Regions from separate parts of the Mycobacterium sp. 20KCMC460 genome, predicted to be linked through region 2. Evidence: predicted binding sites of a transcription regulator. Region 2 holds the regulator's gene; the other holds the start of a gene.
The links. The regulator HspR, encoded in region 2, represses chaperone genes until heat shock. The targets are predictions, from matches to a motif close to ANNTGAGTNNNNNNNACTCANNT.
Positions count from the first base shown of each region.

Region 1: a site for HspR is predicted at 1,657-1,679, ahead of lon (endopeptidase La). Genes of this name have one in related genera too.

Region 1 covers NZ_AP025524.1:3,328,654-3,333,069, reverse strand. The annotation lists gene MKCMC460_RS15370 (DUF1810 domain-containing protein) at 1-21, opposite strand, end outside; gene MKCMC460_RS15365 (alpha-hydroxy acid oxidase) at 56-1,288, shown strand; gene MKCMC460_RS15360 (hypothetical protein) at 1,285-1,512, opposite strand; gene lon (endopeptidase La) at 1,693-4,014, shown strand; gene MKCMC460_RS15350 (nitroreductase family deazaflavin-dependent oxidoreductase) at 4,058-4,416, shown strand, end outside.
Region 2 covers NZ_AP025524.1:1,014,677-1,019,092, reverse strand. The annotation lists gene MKCMC460_RS04640 (FAD-binding oxidoreductase) at 1-787, shown strand, start outside; gene MKCMC460_RS04635 (aldose 1-epimerase) at 864-1,688, shown strand; gene MKCMC460_RS04630 (heat shock protein transcriptional repressor HspR) at 1,709-2,083, opposite strand; gene dnaJ (molecular chaperone DnaJ) at 2,092-3,264, opposite strand; gene grpE (nucleotide exchange factor GrpE) at 3,304-3,930, opposite strand; gene dnaK (molecular chaperone DnaK) at 3,980-4,416, opposite strand, start outside.

The DNA of each region.
Region 1 (4,416 bases), 2.3 Mb from region 2:
GCGTTGGAGATCGAAGGCCATAACCTCCACGTCTACACCCTGGTTAGATGACAAGATGGCGGTCAAGCGGCGGATTCCCAAGGTCCGCGATCTGGCGCCGCTGCTGCAATTCCGGCGACCACAGTTCAACCGCACCCAACGCCGCCTGGCCGCCGCACTGACCATCGAGGATCTGCGGCGGATCGCCAAAAGGCGCACCCCGAAGGCGGCCTTCGACTACACCGACGGCGCCGCCGAGGACGAGCTGTCCATCGAGCGCGCCCGGCAAGCCTTCCGCGACATCGAGTTTCATCCGACGATCCTGCGCAACGTCACCAACGTGACCGCCGGCTGGAACGTGCTGGGCCAGCCGGTGGTGTTGCCGTTCGGCATCGCGCCGACCGGCTTCACCCGCCTGATGCACACCGGTGGCGAGATCGCCGGTGCGCGGGCCGCGGCCGCCGCCGGCATCCCGTTCTCCATGTCCACCCTGGCCACCGCCGCAATCGAGGACGTGGTGAGCGCTGTCCCGCAGGGCCGCAAATGGTTCCAGCTGTACATGTGGAAGGACCGGGAGCGCTCGATGGAGTTGGTGCAGCGGGCCGCCGCTGCCGGGTTCGACACCATGCTCGTCACCGTCGACGTCCCGGTCTCCGGTGCGCGGTTGCGTGACGTGCGCAACGGCATGGCCATCCCGCCGGCGCTGACGCTGCGGACCGTGCTTGACGCCATCCCCCATCCACATTGGTGGTTCGACCTGCTGACCACCGAACCCCTGGCCTTCGCGTCCCTGGACCGCTGGCCGGGCACCGTCGGCGAATACCTGGACACCATGTTCGACCCCAGCGTCACCTTCGACGACCTGGCCTGGATCAAGCAGCAGTGGCCGGGCAAGCTGGTCGTCAAGGGCATTCAGACACTCGCGGATGCACGTGCCGTGGTCGACCGGGGTGTGGACGGGATCGTGTTGTCCAATCATGGTGGCCGCCAACTTGATCGGGCACCGGTGCCGTTCCACCTGCTGCCGACGGTGGCGCGGGAACTGGGCCGCGACACCGAGATTTTGCTGGACACCGGCATCATGGCCGGCGCCGACATCGTCGCGGCGGTGGCGCTGGGAGCGCGCTGCACGCTGGTTGGGCGTGCTTACCTGTACGGGCTGATGGCGGGCGGCGAAGCGGGAGTCACCCGCGCCATCGAAATTCTGGAAAGCGGCGTGTACCGCACCATGGCCTTGCTGGGCGTCACCTGCCTCGAGGAGCTGTCGCCCCAGCACGTGACGCAGTTGCGGCGACTGGCCCCGGTCTAGCTGCGCTGGCCGCTGTTGACTCGGCCGGCCAGACCTGAATCGATCCCGCGATCGAATTCGGTCGTCAGGCCGGGCCGCTTTGCGGTGGGGATTTTCGGGCAATCGCAGCCCAGACTGCCGAACGGGTTGGGATGGGTTTCCGCCGGGTCGGCCGACGCCGGTGCCACGCCCAGAGCGAACGAGGCGATTGCAGCGGCGACGGCGACGATCATCTTGCGGATCAAGAGCGGCGTCCCTTCGCTGGTCGAGCTCCGATGGCTGGGCTCAACCAGTCTACGTTCAACTTTCGTTCACCTAGCGTTTCCTAATGATTTTCATATGTGCGTCGTGGCGACCGGGGTCGTCGGGAACAAACCGACCGAACCCTGGGTTGAGTCGAGCAGACTTAACTTTGGGAGGAATTGATGGCTGAAGCCAAATCAGTGCCGGTGTTATTCGTGTCGGACCCGATCGTGCTGCCCGGGATGGTGGTGCCGATCACCCTCGACGACACCGCACGCACCGCCGTCGACGCCGCGCAAGGCAGCGAATCGCGCGAGCTGCTGATCGCCCCGCGGCTGGACGACCGCTACCCCAGCCACGGCGTGCTGGCAAAGATCCTGCAGGTAGGACGGATACCGGGCGGCGGTGGTACGGCCGCCGTGGTGCGCGGTGAGCGCCGGGCTCACATCGGCGCCGGCGTCACCGGATCCGGTGCCGCGTTATGGGTCGAGGTGACCGAAGTGCCGGACACCGAGGTGACCGACGAAATCAAGGCATTGGCTGCCGAGTACAAGAAACTGCTGCTGGCGATGCTGCAGCGGCGCGACGCCTGGCAGATCATCGACTACGTCAACAGCCTGACCGATCCGTCGGCGCTGGCCGACACGTCGGGCTACGCGTCCTATCTGTCCCAGGCGCAGAAGCGGCAGCTGCTGGAAACGGTGGATGTCGCGCAGCGGCTGCGCGTCCTGATCGACTGGACCGGCGCGCACCTGGCCGAGGTCGAGGTCAACGACAAGATCGCCGAGGACGTCCGCGACGGCATGGAGAAGACGCAGAAGGAGTTTCTGCTGCGTCAGCAACTGGCCGCCATCCGCAAGGAGCTGGGTGAGGGTGAGCCCGACGGTTCCGACGACTACCGCGCCCGCGTCGAGGCCGCCGAGCTGCCGGAGAAGGTGCGCGAAGCCGCGCTGCGCGAAGTCGGCAAGCTGGAACGCGCCAGCGACCAGAGCCCGGAGAGTGGCTGGATCCGCACCTGGCTGGACACCGTCCTGGACCTGCCGTGGAACGTGCGGACCGAGGACTCCACCGACCTGGCCGCGGCACGCGAAGTGTTGGACGCCGACCACCACGGCTTGGACGACGTCAAGGACCGCATCGTGGAATACCTGGCCGTGCGTACCCGCCGCGCCCAGCGCGGTCTGCAGGTGGTCGGCGGCCGCGGCTCTGGGGCGGTGATGGTGCTGGCCGGCCCGCCCGGCGTCGGCAAGACGTCGCTGGGCGAGAGCGTGGCCCGCGCGCTGGGTCGCAAGTTCGTGCGCGTCGCCCTGGGCGGCGTGCGCGACGAGGCCGAGATCCGCGGGCACCGTCGCACCTACGTAGGCGCCCTGCCGGGCCGCATCGTGCGTGCCATCGGTGACGCGGGAACGATGAATCCCGTTGTGCTACTTGACGAAATCGACAAGGTCGGTTCGGACTACCGCGGCGACCCCAGCGCGGCGCTGCTCGAGGTGCTCGACCCGGCGCAGAACCACACCTTCCGCGACCACTATCTGGATCTGGATCTGGACCTGTCCGATGTGGTGTTCCTGGCCACCGCGAACGTGGTCGAGAACATCCCGTCGGCGTTGCTGGACCGGATGGAGCTGGTGCAGATCGACGGTTACACCGAGGACGACAAGGTCGCCATCGCGCGGGATTACCTGCTGCCCCGGCAGCGGGAGCGCGCGGCGCTGACCGAGGACGAGGTGACCGTCACCGACGCCGCGCTGCGCAAGATCGCGGCCGACTACACCCGCGAGCCCGGCGTGCGGCAGTTCGAACGGCTGCTGGCCAAGGCGTTGCGCAAGGTGACGACGAAGCTGGCTGCGGACCCGGCGCCGATCACCGTCGACGAGCCCGACCTGGTCGGCTACCTGGGCCGCCCGCGCTTCACACCGGAATCGGCCGAACGCACCGCGGTGCCGGGTGTGGCCACCGGTTTGGCCGTCACCGGCCTGGGCGGCGACGTGCTCTACATCGAGGCCGGCGCCACCGACGGTGAGCCCGGGTTGCAGCTGACCGGCCAACTGGGCGAGGTGATGAAGGAATCGGCGCAGATCGCGTTGTCCTACGTCCGCTCGCACGCCGACGAACTCGGGGTCGATGCCAAGGCGCTGGACCGGCGCATCCACGTCCACGTGCCCGCCGGCGCGGTGCCCAAAGACGGCCCGTCCGCGGGAGTGACGATGGTGACCGCGCTGGTGTCGATGGCCACCGGACGGCAGGTCCGCTCCGACGTCGGCATGACCGGCGAGGTCACCCTGAACGGGCGTGTGCTGCCGATCGGTGGGGTCAAGCAGAAGCTGCTGGCCGCCCAACGTGCTGGTCTGTCAACGGTTTTCATTCCGGCCCGCAACGAGCCGGATCTCGACGACGTGCCCGCCGAGGTGCTCGAGTCGCTGACCGTGCTGCCGATGACCGACGTGGCCGAGATCGTCGCGCAAGCCCTTCAAGCTCAGCAGACCGCATCGGCAGCTGCCTGAGTCAAGCGGCGCGGCGTGGTCCGATCCTGGCAGAATCACCGACATGGCTCAGGATCTGAAGCGTCAGTTCGTGCATCGAGTCCAGCGTTTCGTGGTGAACCCGCTGGGCCGCAAACTACCGGTCACCATGCTGGAAACCACCGGGCGCAAATCGGGTCAGCCGCGGCGCACCGCGGTGGGCGGAGCGGTGGTGGACAACCAGTTCTGGATGGTCTCCGAACACGGGGAGCATTCGGACTACGTCTACAACATCAAGGCCAATCCCGCCGTCCGGGTGCGCATCGGCGGCCAGTGGCGAACCGGCACCGCGCACCTGCTGCCCGACGACGATCCGTGGCAACGGCTGCGAAAACTGCCCCGGCTCAACGGAGTCGGGGTGCGCACCATGGGCACTGACCTGCT
Region 2 (4,416 bases):
GAACCTGTTCGTCGGGGTGATGAGCGGGGCGGCGGATTCCGACGACTCGCCCGCCTGGTGGGACGGCACCGTCGTCGAGCACACCCGGGTGTCGCGCGATCTCGCGGTGGTCCGGCTGCGCCTGGACCGCCCCCTGGACTATCACCCCGGGCAGTACGTCAACGTGCATGTCCCGCAGTGCCCCCGCCGCTGGCGCTACCTGTCCCCCGCAATCCCCGCCGACCCGCGCGGCATCGAGTTCCACGTGCGGGTGGTGCCGGGCGGACTGGTCAGCAACGCCGTCGTCACCGAAACGCGGCCCGGCGACCGGTGGCGGTTGTCGAGTCCACACGGCGGCTTCCACGTCGACCGCGACGGCGACGACGTGCTGATGGTCGCCGGCAGCACCGGCCTGGCGCCGCTGCGAGCCCTGATCATGGATCTCAGTCGCTTCGCCGAGAATCCGCGGGTGCACCTGTTCTTCGGCGCGCGTTACCCGTGCGAGCTCTACGACCTGCGGACCCTGTGGCAGATCGCGGCACACAACCCCTGGCTGTCGGTGTCGCCGGTATCGGAGTACAACAGCGACCCGTCCTGGGCCGCCGACTACCCCGACGTGTCCCCGCCCCGCGGACTGCACGTGCGCCAAACCGGACGGCTGCCCGACGTCGTCGCCCGGTACGGCAGCTGGGGTGACCGGCAGATCCTGATCTGCGGCGGACCGGCGATGGTGCAGGCGACCAAGGCCGCCCTGATGGCCAAAGGCGCCCCCCCGGAACGCATTCAGCACGATCCGTTGTCGCGCTGAAGGCTAGGCTGGCCCGGTGCGCGTCATCACCGTGAGCGACCCGCCGGTCACGGCGCAGTTCGTGCCCGAGGCCGGCATGATCGGCACGTCACTGCAGGATGCCGGGGTCGAACTGCTCGGCCAGCGACGCGGCCTAGACGCCTACCTGAGCGCGGGCAAGACGATGGGCATCCCCATCCTGTATCCGTGGGCAAATCGCTTGGGCGGCAACACTTTTACTGCCGAGAACGTGACGGTGACGCTGACGCCCGGCGCCAACGGGGTGCGGACCGACCCCGCCGGACTGCCCATTCACGGCGTACTGGCCGCGTACCCGGGCTGGCGCGTGACAGCCGAATCGGAGAATGAACTGACCGCCGAAGTGGATTTCGGTGCCGATCCGCGGCTGCTGGCCAGCTTTCCCTTCCCGCACCTGCTGACCGTGAACGTCAGGCTCGCGCAGCGGACCCTGACGGTGTGCACCACCGTGACGGCGACGGCGGAGCGCGCCGTGCCGCTGTGCTTCGGGTATCACCCCTACCTTCAGCTGCCGGGTACCGAGCGCGCAGACTGGGTCATCGAGACACCGGCGCTGCGGCACCTGTCTCTTGACCAGCACGGCCTGCCGACCGGCCGCACCACTGAGCAGACCGCCCGCTCAGAACGGTTGGGCGACAACAGTTTCGACGACGCCTACGATCAGGTTGCCGAGGGGTCGGTGTTCGCGGTGCGCGGCGGGGATCGTCGACTGGAAGTGTGTTTCGACCGCGGCTACCCGGCGGCGCAGATCTTCGCGCCGCCGGGTGAGGACGTGGTGTGCTTCGAGCCGATGGCCGCCCCGACCGACGCACTGCGCCGCTCCGGCTACCGCTGCGCCCGTCCGGGCGAGCCGGCCGAAGCGGTCTTCTCCATCCGCGTCTGACACGGATGGCGCCGGCCGGATTATCGGCGCGGTTGCCAGACGACCAGGGCGGTGTTCTTCGGCACCACCGCAAGTTCGCGGCGCTGACCGGCCCGCAGCCTGGCCAGCTCCTCCGACATCTCCTTGAGCCGGGACTGCAGCGCCTCGACGTGATTGGTCAGCTCGATGATGCGTTTGATGCCGGCCAGGTTCACGCCTTCGTCCTGCGACAGTCGCTGCACCTCACGCAGCAAGTTGACGTCATGCTCGGAATACCGGCGCCCACCGCCGGGGGTGCGCTGCGGGCGGACCAGGCCGAGCCGGTCGTAGGTGCGCAGCGTCTGCGCATGCATACCGGCCAGCTCGGCGGCCACCGAGATCAGGAACGTCCGCGATTCCTCGTTGTTGTTGGACATCGGAGCCATCAGCGGTTACCCGCCCAACCTGCCCGCGGGTCGAACCCGCTGGCCCGCTCGGCCTCGGCGTAGGCTTCCAGCGCCTCCTGGGCGGCACCTTCCACGTTCGGGGGCACCGCCACCTTGACGGTGACCAGCAGGTCGCCGGCACCGCCGCTGCGCTTGGGCACCCCACGTCCGCGCACCCGCAGGATGCGGCCGTCGGCGGTGCCTTTGGGCACCCGGACTCCGACCTTGCCGTCCAGCGTGGGCACCGAAAGCGTTGAGCCCAAAGCCAATTCGGTGAAGCTGACGGGCACGGTCACGGTGAGGTCGTCGCCGTCGCGGCCGAACACCTTGTCCGGACGCACGTGCACGGTCACGTACAGATCTCCCGACGGGGCCCCCCGCAACCCGGCCTCGCCCTGGCCGGCCAGCCTGATCCGCTGTCCGTCCTCCACCCCCGGCGGGATCCGCACGTTGATGGTGCGGGTGCGGGTGGTGACGCCGGTGCCTTTGCACTCCTCGCAGGGGTGCTCGATGATCGAGCCGCTGCCACGGCACTCGGTGCAGGGTTCGGAGAAACCGAACGCGCCCTGGTTGCGGTTGATCACGCCGGCGCCGTTGCAGTTGGGGCATACCTTGGGGCTGGTGCCCGGGCGTGCGCCGCTGCCGTGACAGTTGGTGCACGGAGCCGGGCTGGTCAGCCGCAGCGGCATCGCGACGCCTTTAGCGGCCTCGACGAAATCCAATTCCGTCTCGGTCTCCAAGTCGTTGCCGCGGCGCGGCCGGCTGGGACGCTGACTACCGCCGCGCCCGAACAAGCCGCCGAACAGGTCGCCGATGTTGGCGCCGCCGGACCGCCCAGCCGCCTCGAACAAGTCGTTGAGGTTGAACTCGGCACCGTCGCCGCCACCGCCGAAACCGCCGAAGCCGCCCGTGTCGAAGCGGCGGCCGCCACCGAAACCACCGCCGGCGAACAGCCGGCGGGTCTCGTCGTACTCCTTGCGCTTGGCCTCATCAGACAAGACGCTGTACGCCTCGGACACTGCCTTGAACCGGTCGGCTCCGGCGGGGTTCTTATCCGGATGCAGATCGGAAGCCAGCTTGCGGTACGCCGTCTTGATCTCTTTGGCGCTGGCATCAGAGGAGACGCCGAGCTCCTTGTAGAAGTCCTTCTCGACCCATTCACGCTGGGCCATATCGCGTCACCTCCTTAGCTCTCTCGTTGATTGTGTGTCCTAGTCACCGGAGTCGTCGGCGTTATCACTCGTGTCGCCCGGCCCGGTTTCGCCGGTCTCGCCGGCGACCGTGTCGACCACTCCGACCATCGCGTGCCGCAGCACCTGCTCGCCGAGCTGGTAGCCCTGCCGCATGACGGTGCCGATCACCGGCTTGGAGCCCGGGCCGCCGTCGCCTTCGTGCTGCACGGCCTCGTGCAGGGCGGGGTCGAAATCCTCGCCCTCGACACCGAATGCCGTCAGCCCGAGCCCGGTCAGCACGTTCGTCAGCTTGTCCGCGACCGATTTCATCGGCCCCGACTCCAGGTCGCCGTGCTTGCGTGCCCGCTCGAGATCGTCGAGCACGCCCAGCAATTGGCTGACCACGTTAGCCTTGGCCCGGTCGGCCGCGACCTGCTGGTCGCGCAGCGCCCGCTTGCGATAGTTGGCGAAGTCGGCTTGCACCCGCTGTAGGTCGCCGAGCAGTTCGGCGGCCTTGCCGGCCTCTTCCGGCGATTCGCCGGCGAACGGCCCTCCCGACGCTGAACCAGCGCCGGGAAGGTCGTGCCGCACTTCACCAGTCTCGGGGTCGATCCGCCGTTTGTCGGTGACCGTCACCGGTTCCTGTTGCTGATTCCCGTCGGTCATTGGCGCCGCTCCTCCTCATCGCTTCGCTCTGCATCGTCGCGGCGCGCGGTCACTTGGACTCCCGGTCGTCGTCGACCACCTCCGCGTCCACGACATCGTCGGCCGAGCCGGCCTGGTCGAAACCACCACCGGGCTGGCCGCCGCCTGCCGCGGCACCCTCGGCCTGAGCGGCCTCGTAGATCGCCTGGCCGAGCGCCTGGGACTCCTGGCCCAGCTTCTCCATCGCCGATTTGATCGCGCCGATGTCGTCGCCGCCCAGAGCCGTCTTGGCTTCTGCCACAGCGGATTCCACCTTGCTCAAGGTCTCCTCGGGGACCTTGGAGCCGCCCTCGGCCTCACGCTGCTCCTTGACGAACTTCTCCGTCTGGTAGACCAGCGTCTCGGCCTGGTTGCGAACGTCGGCTTCCTCGCGACGCTTGCGGTCTTCGTCCGCGTGCGCTTCGGCTTCCTTGATCATCCGGTCGATCTCTTCCTTGGAGATGCCGG